DNA from 3 places in the Proteiniborus ethanoligenes genome. Region 1 is predicted to be linked to each of the others. Evidence: a T-box and tRNA genes for the amino acid it is inferred to sense, from the RefSeq annotation. Region 1 holds a T-box; the other regions hold tRNA genes.
What was found. The T-box of region 1 lies ahead of argS (arginine--tRNA ligase). A T-box ahead of a tRNA ligase gene usually reads a tRNA of that ligase, here a tRNA-Arg.

Region 1 (2,279 bases):
AAGAAATTGCATTAGAAAAGCTATTTGGCTATGATAAGGGAAGTTTTGAATCACCAGTACCTAAGGATACAAAAATATTAGGACTTGAAAAAGAGGGTAGTACCGTTTATCTAGATTTATCTAAAGCATTTATAGATAATATGCCTAAGGATGGAACTTTAACTCAAATGGCACTGGATGCTATAGTAAACACATTGACATTTTTCCCTGAAAATGAAAAAGTAGTTATTAAAGTAGAAGGAGAAAGTATTAAGGAGCTAAATGGAGTTAGGCTAGATAAGGATTTCTCTTTTAGCAGTGAATTTATTCCTGATAAATAAAATACTACTCTTGTATTTGATTGGAATATATGCTATCATTTAAAGCATTAAATAATTAAATTCAAAGATGAGGAAAGTAAGCTGTAGTCATTGTCCAAGCGAGTCAGGTAAGGTGGGAGCTGACACATAGATACATCTGAAGAGAGCCTCGGAGAAGCTATCTGAAATGAGTAGGATGTGCCGATACCCAGCGTTAATGGGCTTGAGTGGGTATGCTTATTAAGCTTACCAATTAGAGTGGTAACACGGGAAATATCTCGTCTCTTTCTTGAGGCGAGATTTTTTTATTTTAAATAGATAGTTTTTCTGGTCATTATGAGTATTAATAAACAATCTATATTCTTTGTAGATTTAGGATATAAAGAATGTGTTATTTCTATCAAACATTATAAATTTAAAAAGGAGGCAAATTATGCTTGATTTTAAAAAAGAAATAGGAAAACTAGTAAGTAAAAACTTTGGCAGTTTAAATGAAGATACCATAATAGAGCTTTTAGAGGTTCCGCCAAATTATGAGCTTGGAGATTATGCTATGCCATGCTTTAGATTAGCAAAAGAGCTTAGAAAATCTCCTAACATTATTGCTCAAGAAATAGTAGATTCTATTAAAGAAAAGAATTTATTTGAAAAAATTGAAAATGTTGGGGCCTATGTGAACTTTTTTATTAATAAAGAAGCTTTAGGGAAAACTGTACTTGAGGAAGTATTTCAGAAGAAAGAAATGTTTGGTTCAGCGAATATTGGGAAAGGTCAGAACGTTACTTTTGACTACTCTGCGCCAAATATTGCAAAGCCTTTTCATGTTGGTCACTTAAGATCAACAGTAATAGGCAATTCTCTATATAAGATTTATAACTTTTTAGGATATAATTCTATTGGAATAAATCATTTAGGTGATTGGGGAACACAATTTGGAAAAATGATTTCTGCGTATAAAAGATGGGGGGATGATGAGGAGATTAAAAAGGAGCCTATAAAATCTCTTCAAGCTCTGTATGTAAAGTTTCATGAAGAAGCAGAGAAAGCTCCCGAACTTGAAGAAGAGGGAAGATATTGGTTTAAAAAACTCGAAGAAGGCGATGAAGAAGCAAGACAAATTTGGAAAAGATTTGTTGATTTAAGCTTAGAAGAATTCAATAGAGTATATGATTTATTAAATGTAAAGTTTGATTACAATACTGGAGAAAGCTTCTATGAAGGCAAAATGGAAAGAATAGTAGATATGCTAAAAGAAAAGAACCTTTTAGTAGAGAGTAAGGGAGCATATGTAGTAGACCTAGAAGAGTATAATATGCCACCTTGTATAATTCTTAAAAGTGATGGAACTACTATATATGCTACTAGAGATATTACCGCAGCCATATATAGAAAGGAAACCTTTAATTTTGCAAAATCCATATATATTACCGACTATTCTCAAAATCTTCACTTTGCACAATGGATGAAGGTAATAGAGCTTATGGGCTTTGATTGGGCAAATCAAATGGAACATGCTCCCTTTGGGAGAGTAAGTACAGAGGAAGGGAGACTTCAAACAAGAAAGGGAAATGTTATTTTATTAGATGATTTATTAATGAAATCTATAGAAAAAGCAAAGGAAATAATCGAAGAAAAGAACCCTAATCTAGAAAACAAAGATGAGGTTGCAAAAATGGTAGGGATTGGCGCTGTTATATTCAATGATTTAAGCAATGGTAAGATTAAAGACATAGTATTTAACTGGGATAGAATGCTTAGCTTTGAAGGAGAGACAGGGCCTTATGTGCAATATACTTATGCAAGGGCTAACAGTGTCCTAGGTAAAGCAGAATACCATATAACTAATGATGTAGATTATTCTCTGTTGACAAATGATGAGGCTGTAAATGTTATTAGATTGCTTTATTCATTCCAAAATACTATTATAGCAGCAATGGAAAAAAATGAACCTTCATTTATTGCAAGACATATAATTGATAT
Region 2 (2,279 bases), on a different contig from region 1:
TCTTTTATTTAATATTTTACAAAACAGTTTCATTTATTAATCCCTTAGCTTATTTAAGTCTGGCTTTTCAAAGAAAAACTTCTCTCCAAGGTAAATACAGATATAATCTTAGCATTTACAAAATATTTATGTAACTTTATCTCTATCTGCTATAATTGTATTATAATTATAATTAGAATTTTAGTCCAGAAAAAGGGTGATTCTGTTGAAAAAAAAGAAAGGTATTAACAGTCTTTGGCTCGTAGTATTAGCACCTATGGGAGCTATTTTAGTATCTTTGTCTCTCAAAAATCCACACCTGGTTGAGAAGCTATACTCAAATGGAATATACCGATACATAGGTATATTTTTAAGCAATGTAACGGGAATCGTTCCCTTTTCTCTAGGAGAATTTATAGTGATTTTTACTTTTTTATTTATTCTTATCTATGCAATTAAGATACTGATTAAAATAATTACACGCCATATTAGTCTACAGAATTTCTACAGACATTTCAAAAATGTAATCATTGCTATAAGCGTTGTTTATTTTGCATTTATCATCCTATGGGGATTAAATTATTATAGATTACCACTCTCCAAAATAATCGGACTAGATACTAAGCCTGCATCTATAAATGAGCTTAAGTCCCTTTGTATAAATTTAATAGAGGAAACAAACAGCTTAAGAAAGGAACTAGACCTAAATAGCCAGAACTTAAATAAAGATACATATTCTCAGACTTTAAAAAGAGCTTATAAGGGTTATGATAAAGTAGGCCAGCTATATCCAGTGCTGGATGGTAAATACGGGACTCCCAAGGCTGTGCTTTTTTCTAAGGGTATGTCCTACACTGGCATAACAGGAATATATTTTCCCTTTACTGCAGAAGCAAATGTTAATGTCCATATTCCATATGTATCTATTCCTTCTACTGCTACACATGAAATGGCACATCAAAGGGGATTTGCTCGTGAAGATGAAGCAAATTATATAGCTTATCTAGCTTGTAAGCTACACCCAGATGTAGATTTTCAATATTCAGGATACTTACTTGCCCTTATTCATTCTATGAACGCATTATACAGCAGCGATATAGAAGCATACTATGAGCTGAATAACAGGTACAGCCCAGAGCTTAAAAAGGACTTAATAGCTATGAATGAGTATTGGAAAAGATTTGAAGGTCCTATAGAAAAAGCCTCTAATAAAGTAAACAATACTTACCTGAAATCTAATAATCAGAAGGATGGTATAAAAAGCTATGGGAGAATGGTTGATTTACTTATAGCAGAATATAGGGAGGAGCATAAGAAGTAATAAAACCCTGTAATTTATAATCACAAGGTCTTTATGGCACACCCGAGAGGACTCGAACCCCCAACACCCTGATCCGAAGTCAGGTGCTCTATCCGTTGAGCTACGGGTGTATAATAATATTTTTAATAGTTCCTATGTTATTATTTTAAAGGCAAGTATCTGCCTTTAAAATAATAACATATTACAATCCTATTTACAATATACTTTACTTTCCTATAATCTACCCATAATAACTAGCTGTGTGCTTCTTTCTATGCCAAAGTTGTCAAAGTTTTTCTTTACATCTTCAGCCATTTTCATAAATTTATCAAATTCAGGATAATCCTTAATCTTAGCTACTTTTTGTGGTAGCTTATGAACTCTTTCAATTAATCTCTTATGTATCCCCTCGTCAGTTTCATAATCTTCAAAAATCTCATCTATTTGTATTCCCATATTTTTAATTAAATCAATTGTTTCCTGCTTTTTAAGTGTCTTACTATGATGTTCTCCTAACAATGTATCTATAAGTCCCCCTAGTTCATGTAGCATTACATGTGTCATCTGAGCAGGTGATTGTTCTTCACTAAATAGTTCACTTATAATAAATATACCGCCTGGTTTTAATACTCTTTTCATTTCAGAAAGCATTTTATTCTTATTAGGTAAATGATGAAGGGTATTTGACATGCACACCATATCGAAGGTATTATCTTCAAAATCCATGTTTTCTGCATCCATCACCAAGTATTTTATGTTAGGATAAGTATTTGTTTTATTGTTTTTCTCAATTATCTCTTCATCATTATCTATACCTATTATTTCAGTATAGCTTTTAAGCCCGTCTTTAAGCTTCATAATAAATGCTCCATCCCTAGTTGCTACATCTAGTACCTTTCCACCTTCTACGTCTTTTAGCTTACTCCTTAGTTTTTTCATTTGTTGTCACTCCTTGTATTTTAAATATAATATAATACTATATCATATTTTATCAAAATAT
Region 3 (2,279 bases), on a different contig from region 1:
TAAATATATATCCATAATCAATTTTACTGTCTTTTTGAGCTTTTCTAATAAAGGGTGTCTTGACAGGAATAAATGTAATAAATACTATTCCAAATAATATGGCTATATAGAGATAAATACTTCTCCAGTCTATGCCCTTATACAATAAGGTTCCTGTTGCTTTTTGAGTTATAGTGGCCCCTATTCCATAGCTAAAATGTATTAGGTTCATAAGAATAGCATTAAATCCAGCTGCCAATAATGGTACCATAGTATTTATAGATATCCCTATGAGAGACCAGCCTGCATTTAAGAGAAACATACCTATTAATAAAATAATAAAATTTGGACTCTGAGATAATGTAATTAAGGAAAGCGTCATAAATCCCGTTCCTATGAGTAAAACCTTTTTGTGTCCAATAATTTCACATAGTATCCCACCTAAATAAGAAAAAATAATATAACCTATGGAACCTATGACTATTATGGTGCCTATCTGAGTGTTGCTTACAGAGAAATCCGACTTAAAAGAAGGAACAAAAATTCCCCTGACATTATCACTTATTGCAGACAAAATCATAATGATAAAAATAAATGCTATTAACAGCCTGTTGTTTTTTTCTTTTGCATTATTCATCATATCTCTCTTATTTGCCCCTTTATCAGAATATTTGCTTAAAGCAAGCATTGTAACAATTACTATATTATCAGATAATCTACCATCTTTGTACTAATAAAAGATTGTTTACTTCTCTCTTAGCTTTTTAAAAAACTCTTTCATTATTCTAGAGCATTCATTTTCCATTACACCTAAAGTTATATCTGCCCTATGATTTAACTGCGGATTTTGCACTATATTCATTACAGAGCCACAAGCCCCCATTTTAGGGTCTCTTGCTCCTATGACTATTCTTTCTATTCTAGAGTTTACAATAGCTCCTGCACACATGGCACAAGGCTCTATGGTTACATACATAGTGCATCCCATTAATCTCCAGGCCCCTAAAGCTTCACTTGCTTTTTTTATTGCTATAATTTCTGCATGGGCAGTGGGATCATTTAGTGTTTCTCTCATATTGTAGCCTGTTCCTATTATCTTTTGGTCTTTTACAATAATAGCACCGACTGGTACCTCGTCGATGCTATAAGCTTTGTTTGCCTGATTTAATGCTATGTTCATGAAATACTCATCCATGTTTTCACCTTCAAAAAATAATTGTGGCGCACCCGAGAGGAGTCGAACCTCCGACCTACGCCTTAGGAGGGCGTCGCTCTATCCTGCTGAGCTACGGGAGCACCTTATATAACAACTATATATTTTACACTAATCTCATGTTATTGTCAATGCTCCATGATTTAGGATTCCTTTTTGCTTTGAAAATAATTGTAAATTCTATCAAATAAACTGATTTTTTGAACTGATACTTTAGTATGTAAATCTATAATATAGCTTTCTCCTCCTTTGTCCAGCACATGAACCTGTCCTACTTTGTCTCCGGCCTTTAAAGGGGCCTTTAAAAATTTTTCTAGCTTTATTTCTTGCTTTATTATTTCCCCTTTTTTCACCAGTAAGTTCAAATCTTTTTGAGGATAAATATCTACCTTTGAAATTTTAGCATTTAATATATCTATCTTTTTTATAGAAGTATCTTTATTTAAAATCTGTTTATAGCTGTAGTTTTCTAAGCCATATTCTAACAGCTCCTTGCTTACATTTTTTCTTATTTCTTCAGTTTTTGTCCCCATAACTATTCCTATAAGCCTAAAGGGTTTTGTATTATTTTCATCTTCCTTTATTTCTACTGTAGATATTAGACAATATCCTGCCTCATCCGTAAACCCTGTTTTTAACCCATCTACATTACTTATTAAGCTGAGTAATGGATTAGTATTATCTCTATCATAACCTCTTGAAGGCATAAGCATTTTATTTATTTTAGTTGTTTCTAATATTTGTGGATACTTTGATATTACATATCTAGAGAGTTCAAATAATTCTCTAGTAGTCATCATATTTTGAACTCCATTTTTCAATGGGTACCCATTAGGATTTAGGTATACTGTATTTGCTAATCCTATTTCCTGAGCCTTATCATTCATTAATTTAGTAAATGCATCTGCACTTCCAGATATATGCTCTGCTATTGCTATACAAGAATCATTAGCTGAAACTATCATTATAGAATCTAACAGTGTTCTAAGAGTTAGCTCCTCCCCTTCCCTAAGCTTTAATGAGGAGCCTGGTGTTCTTGATGCTGTATGGCTTATGGTTACTATGTCGTCTAAGCTTACCTTGCCAC

Region 2: it has a tRNA-Arg gene. The T-box ahead of argS (arginine--tRNA ligase) is inferred to sense a tRNA for this amino acid. The anticodon was not compared.
Region 3: it has a tRNA-Arg gene. The T-box ahead of argS (arginine--tRNA ligase) is inferred to sense a tRNA for this amino acid. The anticodon was not compared.

What each region holds. Positions count from the first base shown of each region.
Region 1 covers NZ_FNQE01000032.1:22,350-24,628, forward strand. The annotation lists gene BLV37_RS12420 (GerMN domain-containing protein) at 1-320, shown strand, start outside; T-box leader at 376-588, shown strand; gene argS (arginine--tRNA ligase) at 733-2,279, shown strand, end outside.
Region 2 covers NZ_FNQE01000018.1:41,666-43,944, forward strand. The annotation lists gene BLV37_RS08685 (DUF3810 domain-containing protein) at 206-1,300, shown strand; tRNA gene BLV37_RS08690 (tRNA-Arg) at 1,335-1,410, opposite strand; gene BLV37_RS08695 (class I SAM-dependent methyltransferase) at 1,514-2,218, opposite strand.
Region 3 covers NZ_FNQE01000010.1:904-3,182, forward strand. The annotation lists gene BLV37_RS05320 (MFS transporter) at 1-619, opposite strand, end outside; gene tadA (tRNA adenosine(34) deaminase TadA) at 725-1,174, opposite strand; tRNA gene BLV37_RS05330 (tRNA-Arg) at 1,199-1,275, opposite strand; gene BLV37_RS05335 (D-alanyl-D-alanine carboxypeptidase family protein) at 1,336-2,279, opposite strand, start outside.